Regions from separate parts of the Mesorhizobium humile genome, predicted to be linked through region 2. Evidence: riboswitches for the same ligand, from Rfam matches in the RefSeq annotation. Region 2 holds a riboswitch; each other region holds the start of a gene.
What was found. A riboswitch is a leader RNA that binds a small molecule or an ion and turns the genes downstream of it on or off. The one in region 2 is predicted to bind cobalamin.

Region 1 (4,420 bases), on a different contig from region 2:
AGCGCAGGCTCTCGAATTCGCCGATGACGACGCGGCCGCTGACGCCCTCAGCATCGATCTCAGGCAGGCGGGCCATCGAGGTGTTGGCGAACACCGGGGCAATTTCTTCCTTGCCGTCGGGCAGCGCCAACCAGGTCTGCAGGCCGGAGACCGACATCGGCGCGCCGCGCAGTTCCTCCGGCGTGCGCTCGGAATGAACGATGCCGCGTCCGGCGGTCATCAGGTTCACGTCGCCGGGCGCGATCACCATTTCGGTACCGAGCGAGTCGCGGTGCCTGATCTTGCCGTCGAACAGGTAGGTGACGGTGGAAAGCCCGATATGCGGATGCGGGCGCACGTCGAGCGCATGACCGGCGCGCAGGATGGCCGGTCCCATGCGGTCGAAGAAGATGAACGGCCCGACCAGACGGCGCTTTGCCGTCGGCAAGGCGCGGCGCACCTCGAAACCGCCGATATCCTTGGCGTTCGGAACCACCATCAGCTCGATCTGGTCGCAGGCGAAGGCATCGCCGGGCTCAGGATCGTTTCCCGGAAAGAAGCTCATGACCGTCCCTCAGGCGAAGCGCAGCGCCGACCTGGCTTTCGCCTTGGCGGCCTCTTCCTCGCGGTTGCGCGGTTCCAGGCTGGTTTCGAGCGAGTCGATCAATTCGCGCGCGATCGCGGCGATCGCCTCCACCGCATGGTGGAAGGCATGTTCGTTGCGCTTGGACGGCTTGGTCGAGCCGCTGAGCTTGCGCACGAACTGAAGCGCAGCATCATGCACTTCGTCATTGGTCGCCGGCGGTTCGAAATTGGCCAGGGTCTTGATGTTGCGGCACATGGCTTGAACTCCTTACCTGCTTGCTCTGCCCACCCTATTCCAAATCAGTCCGCGTCCAGCGGCTCCGTTCCTGCCGGCTTGCCGTCGCGCGACAGCCTGATCTTCTCGACCTTGTCCTCGGCGGCCTTCAGCAGCCGGTCGCAGTGCGCCTTCAGCGCCTCGCCGCGCTCGTAGATCCTGATCGACTGGTCGAGCGGGACGTCGCCGCGCTCCAGATCGTCGACGATCTTCTCCAGCGCGTCGAGCGCCTGCTCGAAGCTCATCGCCTTGACGTCCTCATTGCCTTCCACTGCCATACCCTATCCCTTCATCAGCCGCCCGACATGGGCGGCGACTGAAAATGCCAGTCCCTGCAGATCGTAGCCGCCTTCCAGCAGGCTGACGAGCCTGTTGCCGCTGTGGCGCCCGGCGCGCTCCATCAGCTGGCCGGTCGCCCAGTCGAAATCGTCCTCGGTCAGGTTGATCTCGGCCAGCGGATCGCGGTGGTGCGCGTCGAAGCCGGCGGAAATGATGATCAGGTCCGGCGCGAACGCATCGATGGACGGCAGCACGCGCGACAGGAAGGCGTCGCGGAACAGGTCGCTGCCGGTCTGCGGCGCGAGCGGCGCATTGACGATGTTGCCGGCGCCAGTCTCGCTCTTCGCGCCGGTGCCAGGATAAAGCGGCATCTGGTGCGTCGAACAATAGAGCACCGACGGGTCGTCCCAAAAAATGTCCTGGGTGCCGTTGCCGTGGTGGACGTCCCAGTCGACGATGGCGACGCGCTCGGCCTGGTGCTTCTTCTGCGCGTAGCGGGCAGCGATCGCGGCCGTGTTGAACAGGCAAAAGCCCATCGCGGTGCTTTTCTCCGCGTGATGTCCAGGCGGTCGCGCGGCGACGAAGACATTGGCGGCGCGGCCTTCGAAGACATCGTCGACCGCGGCGTTGGCGCCGCCGATGGCCGTCACCGCGGCCTGCCAGCTTTTCGGGCTGGCGCTGGTATCGGCGTCGATCGAGACGATGCCGTTCTCAGGGATCGCCGCGCGCACGCGCTCGACGAAATCCTCGGGGTGCGCATAGAGGATGGTTTTCTCGTCGCCTTCGGGCGCCTTGACGCGGTCGAGCGCCGAAAAAGCCTCGTCGTCGAGCACACGCTCGATGGCGCGCAGGCGGTCGGGCCGCTCGGGATGTCCGGGCGGCGTAAGATGTTCCAGGAAGATCGGGTGCGTGTAGAGACGGGTGGCCATGGCGCCTAATCTAGGCACCGGCGGCGCGGATGACCATGTTTGAAAGCCGAATGGCTGGGGAAAATTGCGCCAACCCGTGTCGCTGGCACCATTGGCGCAGCCCAAGCTTCGCGGTAAGGTCTCGTCGCTGCCTGGTGCCCGCGACGCGGGAGAATCGGGAACACGGTTGAAATCCGTGGCGTGCCCAACGCTGTGAGGGGGACCGCGCCGGCAAGAGCCACTGTCGATGACGGGAAGGCGCCGGTGCGGGACGATCCCGAGCCAGAAGACCGGCCTGGCAGACATGGTTTTCCGCTTGGTCAGGCGGGAGACTGCTTATCGCAAGGGGAAAAAGCGATGACGGCAGCAGCGATCGCCACGAGCGGCGACGACTTTGACCAATTGGCGCGCGACGCGGTCTACAGGGCGATGTTCACCAGGCGTGACGTGCGCAGCCATTTTGTCCCCGACGATCTCGACGACAGCGTGCTAGCGCGGCTGATCACCGCGGCCCATCACGCGCCGTCGGTCGGCTATATGCAGCCGTGGAACTTCATCGTCATCCGCGACGCGGCAAGGCGGCGGCAGGTACGCGATCTGTTCCTCGCCGCGCGCGAACAGGAACTGCCGGCGATCGAGGCGGAACGGCAGGCGCTCTACCGCAAGCTGAAGCTCGAAGGCATCTGCGAAAGCGCGCTCAACCTGTGCATCACCTGCGACCGGCAGCGCTCGAAAGACTCTCCGCTCGGGCGCTGGCACAACCCCGAGATGGATCTCTACAGCACCGTCTGCGCGGTGCAGAATTTCTGGCTGGCGGCGCGGGCGGAAGGTGTCGGCGTCGGCTGGGTCAGCATCATTGAGACCGAGGCGCTGAAGCAGCTCTTGTCGATCCCGGAGCATGTCACGCCGATCGCTTATCTGTGCGTCGGCCGCGTGTCGCAATTCGCGCCGAGACCGGACCTCGAAGCGCATGGCTGGGGCAAGCGCCTGCCGCTGCCGGAGCTGGTGATGAGCGAGACGTTTCGCGGCGCCGGCGAAGCGCCGCTCAAATCGGCAATCGCGAGGCTTCGTGACGACGACCAGCCGACGCCATAATCAGGCGGCCCGAGGCGTATCCCAGCGCGAGCCGCCGAAGGAGCCCAACGCCTTGTCGCGCAGTTCCCTGAACTTGGACGAGGCCTCGGCGAGCCGGCGGTCCCATTCGGGATTGGGCGTCTGGCCTTCGATGGCTTCGAAATAGACCTGCATCAGCGAGGCGATGGCGAAGGGCTCGATGAAGGCCGCCTTGAAGGCCCAGGCAAACACGATCGCCAGCACGAAGGCCCAGCCGGCAAGCTGTCCCGGCATGACCCAGAGGATCGCGGCCGCAGGCGCCAGCATCAACAGGAAGATGACGAAGGACACGCCCCACATGATCACCGCTAGCCAGACGGCGTTCTTGATCATGTGCTTGCCGTTCTGCGCGTAAAGCACGACGCCTTGCCGGGCCGTCTCGAAGGGCGAGTTCGAATTGATGCGGATGTTGTAGCCGAGGATGATCTCGTCGACATAGGTCAGCGAGATGCGGATGACCGTGTTGATGAAGCTGACGAGACCGCTCAGGCCCGGAATGGGCAGGAAGGCGGCGATGCCGCCGATCAGGCCGGTGATGGCGCGGATGGCGCCCTTGACCAGCTGGTCGACGACGAAAAGGATGTTGGCCTCGGCGAAACGCTGGGTGACCACTTCCTTGGCATAGGCGATCTGCCCTTGGCCGTCGGGAACGTCATGACCGTCGATCAGATGCACCATGACGGCGATATGACCGGCCTTGAGCACGTAGAGAATGTATTCGCGGATCCAGTAGACGGCGATCGAGACGATGCCGAAGCCGACCACGCCGCCCCAGAGCGCGAAAGACGTCGGTCCGTCCGGGTCGGTCGAGATGTGGCCGACGCCGTAGCCGACGCTGGCGCCGGTTCCGGTCGCCATGATGTAGGCGACCGTGATGCCGAAATAGACGATCATGCGAAAGACGATGAACGGCCATGTCCGCATCATGATGGACACCGACCTGGCGATGCTGAAGTCCCACATGCCCCGACTCTCCCACCCGCGCATGACCCCGAAAATCGGAATCGATTTTCGGAAAAGGATCATGCGCCAAATCAAGTTTTACAGCGTCCTTTGCGCGTTCAAAGAACGCGCGGCGCTGTAAGAGAATGGCTGGGGAGGATGCGCTCACCCGATCGATTGTCAATCACGGCAGGGTTGCGAGGGCCTGAAACCAGTGCACAACCCGGCGGCTTGGTCAGCCAAACGTGCCGTCAAGTTTTTCTGCGCAAGCCTTCGAGCAGTTGCTTGAACGCCGCGATCGCCTTCTTCGACGTCGCTTCGGGGTCACCGGAATTGGCGA
Region 2 (4,420 bases):
GGTAGAAGAGGATGGGGACGACGGGGGAACCGAGATTGTCGGCGTTGAGTTCCGTCGCCCCCCTCTCTGTCCTGCCGGACATCTCCCCCTCAAGGGGGGAGATTGCTCCGTCGTCGACGGTTTCGCCAATCGCGGATACCGCAGAAGGTTCTATCGTTGAGTTGGCAGAAGGGGCAACAGGCTCGGTGACGGCTAATCTCCCCCCTTGAGGGGGAGATGTCCGGCAGGACAGAGAGGGGGGCGAAGGATCGCCGACATTTGAAGGATCAAGCTTGTCGATGACTCCCAGGCCCGGCTGGTAAAACCCCGCCTTCGGCACGCTCACCGCTTCGGCGACTATCGCCTCCGACCCGGCAAGCCGTGCCAATCTTTGTACCAGCGCGTTCATATTCGCCGGACCGCCTTCGCGGAAATAGCCGAGCAGGGCGTCGAGCTCGGGGCGCGGCAGGGTCGAGGCCTCGATCAGCCGCTGATCCTCGTCGTGGCTCTCGCCGGGCAACAGCGCGAGCTTGATGCCGCGCTCGCGCGCCAGCGCCGCGAGCTGGTCGCAGCCATAGCGCCACCAATCATAGCCGCCGAGGATGCGGACAAGGATGACCTTGGCATGGCGGGCAACGCTGTCGATCCACAGGTCGACCGACATCGGGTGGCGAAGGTCGCGCAATGCCGCCAGCCGCATCGAGGGCAGCCGCACCGCATCCGCCTTCCAGGCGGCTGCCAGGCCGGCGAGGTCGCTGTCGGTGAAGGACAGGGCCACGACATCCGCAGGCGTCTGCCTGAGGTCGATCGGCTCGGCGAGATCGTCGAGCGAAGCGGATGTGGTGGCGAGGATGTGCATCGCGGTCCGAATTTGCCTCAGCCGGCGAGGATACGCTCGATCGCCGGGCGGTTCAGCCCCTTGAGACCGATGACGACAAGCCGCGAGCGGCGGTCGTCGTCGGCCGTCCAGGCGCGGTCGTAATAGTGGTTGACGCGTGGGCCGACGGCCTGGAGCAGAAGCCGCATCGGCTTGCCGCCGACCTCGACGAAACCTTTGACGCGCAACACGTTTTCCTGCTCGGCGGCTAGCGCGACGCGCTTGGCCAGCTCATCCGGGTTGGAAATCGCGGGAATGTCGAGGACGAAGGAATCGAAATCGTCGTGCTCGTGGTCGAGCTCATCGTCGTGATGGGTCTTGCGGTTCTCGATGTCGTCCTCGACGGCGAGGCCGAGGCCAAGCAGCACCGACGGGTCGACCTTGCCTTGCGCGGTCGGCACGATTTTGACGGCGCGCGCGACGTGCTCGCCGATGACGGCGTTGGCGCGTTGCGAGCCGGCCGCATCCATCAAATCGCTCTTCGACAGGATGATCAGGTCGGCGCAGGCGATCTGGTCCTCGAACACCTCCTCGACCGGATCGTCATGGTCAAGGGAATCGTCGGCGGCGCGCTGCGCCTGAAGGGCATCCATGTCGGAGGCGACGCGGCCGTCGGCCAGCGCCGGGCCGTCGACCACGGCGACGACGCCGTCGACGGTGACGCGGCTCTTCACGGTCGGCCACTGGAAGGCCTGGACGAGCGGCTTCGGCAGAGCGAGGCCGGAGGTCTCGATCAGGATGTGGTCGACCTTGGGGTTGAGCGACAGGATCTGGTCGAGCGCCGGCACGAAATCGTCGGCCACGGTGCAGCAGATGCAGCCATTGGCGAGTTCTACGATGTTTTCTTCCGGGCACGCGTCGACGCCGCAGCCTTTGAGGATCTCGCCGTCGATGCCGACATCGCCGAACTCGTTGACGATGATCGCCAGCCGCTTGCCCTTGGCGTTTTCGATGAGGTTTCGGATCAGCGTCGTCTTGCCGGCGCCGAGGAAGCCGGTGACGACGGTGCAGGGAACACGGGAAACGGAAGCGTTCATGGTCAATCCTTCAGCATGTCAAGGGGAGGGATGCGGGCAACCAGGCCGCGCTTGAGGGAATCGGGCCGGCCGCGCCAGGGGATCAGGCCATCGGTCGAGGTGGCGAAGAGCTTTGCACCGGCGACGAGGTCGGCGCCGCTGGCGGTATTCAGATCGCCGAACACATAGCTCCAGCAGCCGTCGCGCAGCAGCGCGGCGCTCAGCCGGCGCTTGCAATTGCCGAGGCATTCTACGGTGCGGATGCGGATGTTTTCGCCCGACGCGGCGCGGCGCGTGTCTTCGGCCAGCAAGGCGCCGGCGCGCGGATGCGCGTCCGAACCGGTCTCGTCGCGGCAGGAGGAGCAGACAATAATGGTCACGCCGGCCAGTGCGTCGTCGGGCTCGGACGAAAAATCCGCTGCTTTAGCCGGGAAACTGCCGTTGCGATCCAAAACCATGCTCCTTGCCCGGAAAACCCGCCGGGCATTCGGATACTCAAAGTCTCAGACGGCAGGTCTCCTGGCTCGCGGGTCGTCGCCTTGAATGCCGCCTTCCCGGGACATCCCAGTGGTTTTCGGCTAAGGCTCGTCGCTTACAGTTGCGGGGACAGCCGCGGATTTGGGTTTTTGGCCCGCACCGCATTCCCTCTTGGCCCCTGCCGTTGCGGGTAGGGGACCGTCTAGGTCGGATTTAGGCTTTTGCAGGCGGCAGTGTCAACGCGCGGCTACGACACCGCGATGTCGGCCAGCGCCGGTCCGAGGTCGCCGGCAGGCGTCACTTCGATCGCCTCCAGCCCGAGCCATGCCTGCATCTGCTTCAACTCGTCGAAGAGCTGGGCGGCGGTTTCAGGCGGCGCCCCGACTTCGGCATAGGCGGCGTGAACGCGCAGCACGCTGGCCGGGCGGTCGGCCCTGAGATCGACGCGGGCGACGATCCGGTCGCCGAGCAGGAAAGGCAGCACATAATAGCCGTATTGGCGCTTTTCGGCCGGGGTGTAGATCTCGATACGGTAGCGGAAGCCGAACAGTTTTTCTGTGCGCGTGCGTTCGAAAACCACTGGATCGAAAGGGGCGAGCAGGGCGCGGGCCTCGATGCGGCGCGGGAAACGGGCATCCTTGTGGAGATAGGCCGGCTTGTCCCAGCCTTCGACCTTCACCGGTAGCAATTCGCCAGTTTCGACCAGTTCCTCGATGCGGTCCTTCGTGTCGCCCGGTGCAAGGCGAAAATAGTCGCGCAGGTCGCCATAGGTGGCGATGCCGTGGGCGCGAGCCGAGATGCGGAGCAATTCGCGATGCGCGTCCTCGACCGAGGGCACGGGCAGGTCAAGCACCGCCTGCGGCAAAACGCGCTCCGGCAGGTCGTAATAGCGTTCGAAGCCGCGCCGGTAGGCGGTGGTGATGCGGCCGGCCCAGAACAGCCATTCGAAGGCGTGCTTGGCCTCGCTCCAGCCCCACCAGCCGCCATTGCCCTTGTGGCCCTCGATGTCGGAGGCGGCGATCGGCCCGCGTTCGGCCACCTCCTTGTAGATCTCCTCGATCAGTTCGCCGCGCTCGCGGCCCCATTTGGCGAGGCCGATATACATTTCGTCGCCCTGCTCGGCGCGCTGCATGCGCCAACGTATCAACGGGTAGGTCTCGACGGGGAGGAACGACGCCTCATGCGCCCAATATTCAAAGACGGCGCGCTTGCGGGTCACCGCGGCGTTGTCGAGCAGCGTAAGCGGGTAGGGGCCGAGGCGAGAATAGAGCGGCATATAATGAGCGCGCACCACGGCGCTGACGGAATCGATCTGCAAGAGGCCGGTTCGCGAAAGCACACGCGCAAGGTGCCGGCGGTCGGGTACTCCTCCCGGGCGAGGGTCGTTGAACCCTTGCGCGCCAAGCGCGATACGCCTGGCCATGGCGAGCGAGATTTTCTCCTTCATCAAGGTGTCCTTGCCGAGATCGTCCGTTGGTTTTTAGCCGGTGATTCCGGCCATGCTAGCAGGCAAATGGCGGGAGACATGTCAGGAGAGAAAAGTGGAGTAAAAAGCGAAGGAAATCAAACAAGAGCGGATCGGACCAGTTTCTTCCGATAAGGCGTCCAGGGCCGCGATTTGAACAAGGTTTGACTTGCGTCACCGAAACCGCTGCGCTAACCCTCGCCGCGTTGCAGCATGGGCCTCTTAAAACGGTTCAGCGGTTAAACTGTCACGCTTCCGCATTAGAGTTCGTTGCTGTAATCAAAGTGAACTGCCCGCCTAAGGAAAGCCGCCGCATGAGCGCACTCCTGAGTTCATATCTGCCGATCGTCCTGTTCATCGCCGTGGCGCTGGTCGTCGGCCTTGCGCTGCTCATAGCGCCGTTCCTGGTGGCCTACCGCAATCCCGACCCGGAAAAGCTCTCCGCCTATGAATGCGGCTTCAACTCGTTCGACGACGCCCGCATGAAATTCGACATCCGCTTCTACCTGGTGTCGATCCTGTTCATCATCTTCGATCTCGAGGTTGCCTTCCTGTTCCCATGGGCGGTCTCCTTCTCCAAGGTCGGCATGCTCGGCTTCTGGTCGA
Region 3 (4,420 bases), on a different contig from region 2:
CGATCTGCGCAGCACAACGAGCCGCGTTACTTCGCTTGGTATCTCGACGCGGTCAGCCGGCCTGAGTCGGTTAAACAGCGCGTACCCGTCTCGCGCCGAAGATCGACCACGCAGCCGTCATCAGCGCCGCGGTCGTGGCCAGGACGACGGCCAGGCTCGGCAGATGGAAGAACATGTCCCGCCATCTGGGCTCGACGACCGCGCCGGTGCTGAAGGCCTCGCCGCTATACTGGCACAGGATCCAGGACGCGCCGCCGCGCACCATGTCGGCATCGATGTCTGAGATCAGCGCCTTGGCCTGACGCGTGGCCGCCGGCATCGTCGCCATGTAAGTGAGCAGCGCCTTGGCGGTGGCGAGATAGGCATGGCTGCATTCGTTGAAGGGGCTTTCCTCGTCGCCGAGGCTTCCCGGCATCAGGCCCCAGAGGCAGTAGGTGTATTGCAAATTGCCGTGATTGTAGAGCCGCCGGAAGGTCGGGTCGGTCACGGTCTGGCGCCGGGCAAGATCGATGATTTCACCACGGTAGCGCGCGATCACCGCCATCTGGCCATGCGTGAGGCTGGGGATCTGGATGCCCGGAGGAGGCGGGGCCGAGGATCCGCTATGCGCCTCGGCCGGAATGGCGATCAGAAGCGACTGCCAGATCGTCAAAAGGAAAACCGCCAGGGCAAACAGCCGTGGCGGCCGATGCATCGGAATTCAGGCGTAGCGGCGGGCAGGGCCGCGCTGGTCGCGCACCGCGACCACGCGCTCGGCAACCGCGCCGAAGCCGAGCCCGACGACGGTCCAGAGCACGAGCTGGATGCCGAGCGAGGCGACGCGGAACTGCCACAGCACCGTCGCCGAGAAGCTCTCCGGCACCTCATTGATGTCGGGAAGTGCTGCCTTCACCAGAGCGAAGACCACCAGGAAGGCGAGCCCTGCCACGATCGAAGCGTTCCAGGCGCCGAGCCGGTTCCACAGCCGCTGCGCCAGCCCGGCCGCCGCCACCATCGCCGCGATCGAGATCACGATCATGATGAAGAACAGTTCCGTGCGGTAGGCGATGGTCTCGGGGTTGCCGACGGCCGGCGGGTTCGCCGGATATTTGAGGCTGGGCACCACGATCACGGCCAGGAAGCCGAGCAGCGCCAGTAGCGCCGAGGTCCCGCGCGGCCCAAGCGAGCCCAGGCGGCCATAGGCATAGGCAAAGACCAGCGAGAACAGCCCGCCGAGCGCCGCGCCATAGACCAGCACGCCGGTAGCAAGGCCGATGCCGGCCTGCGTGGCGCGGCTGACCATCTCAGGCTCCGGCGCTTCGCCGGCGGCCTGGGCCTGCTGTTCCTCGAAGGCGATCGCCTTGTCGACCTGCGGCTCGCCATAGACGCGCGCGAAGGCAAACGCCAGAATCCCAGCGACCAACCCGACAAGCATGCCGCGCAGCAAAAGTTTTCCGACCATGTCAGCAGCCTTTCAAACAATCCGACCGAAAAACGCATAGCGATTTTCCGTCCGGAATTGCGTTAGACCAAACCTTAGGACGGTTCAGCGATGCCGAACCGCTTTAGTGGCAGGGGAAGCCGAGCAGGTGGCGGCCGTCATGCACGAATTCGTGCACCGCCGTGCCGCGGATCAGCGACGTCGCGCCTTCTTCCGCGCCGACGAAATAGATCATCAGCATCAGCATCAGGCCGGCGAAGATTGCCCAGGGCAGAAGCTCGCGGACCGGAATAGCAACCGGACCGTAGCTGGGGGCGAAGGTGGTGTCGGACATATTGACCTCCCGTGGGATACTGCGTCCCGTTGATCGAACAAATGCTGCGGAATAAGGCCTGACTTTCGGCTGGTGCCGATCACAGTGGCGCGACCGTGCCGGACTCGCACCGGCTTCCAATCCCGTATAGCGCTAAAACACTTGTCAGCACTTCGTTCGCCTGTCAACGACATGTAATGGCCAACAGGCTTCGCGCGGCCGAAATTTCACTGGACCACGGAGTTTTGGGATGCTCGCCCGCCTGACGATGATTGCAAGCGGTGCGACGCAGGCCACGCGCAAGGGTCGCTTTCCGAACGACGAGGCGCCGGAGCCGCGGGCTCTCGATCGCGCCGGCGCACTGGCCGCTTCGCTGCGCCGCGCCGACCGCGTCTGGACGAGCCCGGCGCTTGCCGCGCGGCAGACCGCTGAGGCACTCGGCCTTGACGCGACGGTCGAGCCGCTGCTTGGCGAGCAGGATTTCGGACGCTGGGCCGGCCTAAGCTTCGAGGAGGTGCAGGCCGAGGACCCGGAAGGCATGGCGGTCTGGTTCGCGGATGTGGACGCAGCACCCCATGGCGGTGAGTCGCTTGCCGCCGTCGCCCGGCGGGGTGCCGCGCTGATGGAACGCCTGGCCTCCGAGAGCGGCCACACCATCGCGCTCACCCATCCCGTGCCGATCCGCGCCGCCATCGTGCATGTGTTGGGCGCGCCGCTTTCCTCGGTCTGGAAGATCGACATCGAGCCGATGTCGCTCACCGAGTTCCGCGGCGACGGCCGCCGCTGGGTGCTGCACGCCAGCGGGGTCGTTGTTGGCACGAAATAGCGCTGGGAACCGCCCACCTGCCGACCGGCGGCAGCAGGCCAGGCCGAGCTTCGCCGTTTCAGTGATCGCTAACGGAACGGAAACGCCTCGCGGCTATTATACTGGTTCGTGGCAAGGAGGACTTTGCCTGAGGAGCCCGCCGGATATGGCCGACTATCCCGAGACCGAGCGTCGTCTTCATGCGCGCGAATTCGTGCTCAAGGAAGCCACGATCATTGCCGCCGGCGTCAGGATCGGCTGCTCGGTCAGGAACCAGCACGAGCAGGGCGCCGAATTGCGCGTCGGCGCCGATGTGGAGATACCGGACCGCTTCCTGCTCGAGGTTCCGGCCGACGATATGGTCTATCGCGCTTTGGTGCGGTGGCGGCGCAACGACCGCGTCGGCGTGGCGCTCTACAGCAACGCGCCGAAGGACTGACGCGCGGCCGTCTCACCAATTCGTCACTTGATCCTGCCCCAGGCGACGTGCAACCCGATACACATGGAACGCTACCGGGCCGAGCGCGTTCATTGCCGGATCAACAGGTATTTGCGAATGAGCAGGACAGCTGTTTGGGTGGCGCTGATCGCCATCGTTCTCGTGGGCCTTTACCTGTTGCAGGCCAATGGCATGATCAGATTTTAGCAGCGCCGCGCGACCGTCGCAGGATCAACAGCAGCGGTTCGCGCCGCAGCAAGGCTGGCTTGCCGCCGCCTGTTGCTTGAGCCAGCGGTCACGCGGCTTGCAGCTTGACGGTCGTGGCGACAGCTCGACCTCGACGGCCCCGCCGACAAGGCTCGGCTGGGCTGCCCGGTGCAGTTCCATCGGGCGCACGCCGTCGCTGACCTCGAAGGTCAGCTTCGCAGCCTGATCGAGCGCGACATGGTCCGCCACCTTGCGGATGATCGCTGCGAACTTGCCGGCCGGCATGTGGACCGGCCCGCCTTCGTCCACGTCCCATAGCTGGACGAAGATTTCCGACCATGATTCCGGATTCGCCTCGCAATCCAGCGCCGAGAACTGTCCCGCTTTCACCTCGGTGACATGGTAGCCCGGCTTTACCGGCCGCCCGTCATAGCGGAACACCAGCGGCCTGTCCTTGTGATCGGCCAGTGCCATCAGCAGGTCGCCGATGGTCAGGTCGGATGGATCCGTCGGAGCGACGTTTTTCCGATTGTCAGAAGAGAGCATGTCGGCTATTCCTCATTTCAATATTTCAAGGATTATTGAAACGTGGATGAACGTCAAGCCCTGATCGCCTTTGGCGCGCTGTCGCAGGAAACGCGCCTGCGCCTGCTGCGCCTGCTGGTCGTTGCCGGACCGGAAGGTATTGCCGCCGGTTCGCTCGCCGAAAAAGTCGAGGTCTCGCCTTCCAATGTCAGCTTCCACCTCAAGGAACTGGAGCGTGCCGGCCTCGTGACCGCGCGACGTGATGCCCGCTCGATCGTCTACAGCGCCGAATACGACGCGCTGTCCGGGCTGATCCGTTTCCTCATGGAGGATTGCTGCTCGGGTCGCCCGGAAATCTGCGCACCGGCGCTTGCCGCCCCTTGCTGCCGGCCGGGCGAGAGGAGCCGGCAATGACCGCCGCACCCGTTGCCCGGCCGAAGGCCAGCCGATGAATGCCTTCGATCTCTCGCGCCGGTTCGTGGCTGAAGCGCTGGGCACCGGCTTGCTGGTGGCGACAGTCGTCGGCTCCGGTATCATGGCCGAGACCCTGACGCATGACACGGCGCTGGCGCTGCTTGGCAACACGTTGGCAACCGGCGCTATGCTGGTGGTGTTGATCACCATCCTCGGGCCGATCTCCGGCGCGCATTTCAATCCGGCCGTTTCGCTGGTGCTCTGCCTCAACCGGTCGCTGCCAGCCCGCGATCTTCC

Region 1: it holds a riboswitch for cobalamin, as region 2 does, so the genes downstream of both, bluB (5,6-dimethylbenzimidazole synthase) here and RFM52_RS03950 (DUF1636 family protein) in region 2, are expected to answer to the same signal.
Region 3: it holds a riboswitch for cobalamin, as region 2 does, so the genes downstream of both, RFM52_RS08830 (CbtB domain-containing protein) here and RFM52_RS03950 (DUF1636 family protein) in region 2, are expected to answer to the same signal.

What each region holds. Positions count from the first base shown of each region.
Region 1 covers NZ_JAVIIV010000003.1:327,376-331,795, reverse strand. Annotated here, with positions in the region: gene RFM52_RS06935 (pirin family protein) at 1-544, opposite strand, end outside; gene RFM52_RS06930 (DUF2277 domain-containing protein) at 554-820, opposite strand; gene RFM52_RS06925 (exodeoxyribonuclease VII small subunit) at 865-1,116, opposite strand; gene RFM52_RS06920 (histone deacetylase family protein) at 1,120-2,046, opposite strand; cobalamin riboswitch at 2,162-2,338, shown strand; gene bluB (5,6-dimethylbenzimidazole synthase) at 2,383-3,120, shown strand; gene RFM52_RS06910 (hypothetical protein) at 3,121-4,101, opposite strand; gene RFM52_RS06905 (TetR/AcrR family transcriptional regulator) at 4,332-4,420, opposite strand, start outside.
Region 2 covers NZ_JAVIIV010000002.1:214,666-219,085, forward strand. Annotated here, with positions in the region: gene RFM52_RS03940 (cobaltochelatase subunit CobN) at 1-838, opposite strand, end outside; gene cobW (cobalamin biosynthesis protein CobW) at 856-1,893, opposite strand; gene RFM52_RS03950 (DUF1636 family protein) at 1,896-2,324, opposite strand; cobalamin riboswitch at 2,365-2,567, opposite strand; gene RFM52_RS03955 (winged helix-turn-helix domain-containing protein) at 2,597-3,796, opposite strand; gene RFM52_RS03960 (NADH-quinone oxidoreductase subunit A) at 4,129-4,420, shown strand, end outside.
Region 3 covers NZ_JAVIIV010000004.1:220,805-225,224, forward strand. Annotated here, with positions in the region: gene RFM52_RS08820 (hypothetical protein) at 71-694, opposite strand; gene RFM52_RS08825 (CbtA family protein) at 701-1,441, opposite strand; gene RFM52_RS08830 (CbtB domain-containing protein) at 1,545-1,754, opposite strand; adenosylcobalamin (AdoCbl) riboswitch at 1,754-1,899, opposite strand; gene RFM52_RS08835 (histidine phosphatase family protein) at 1,984-2,559, shown strand; gene RFM52_RS08840 (PilZ domain-containing protein) at 2,705-2,977, shown strand; gene RFM52_RS08845 (DUF6428 family protein) at 3,209-3,730, opposite strand; gene RFM52_RS08850 (ArsR/SmtB family transcription factor) at 3,773-4,123, shown strand; gene RFM52_RS08855 (MIP/aquaporin family protein) at 4,158-4,420, shown strand, end outside.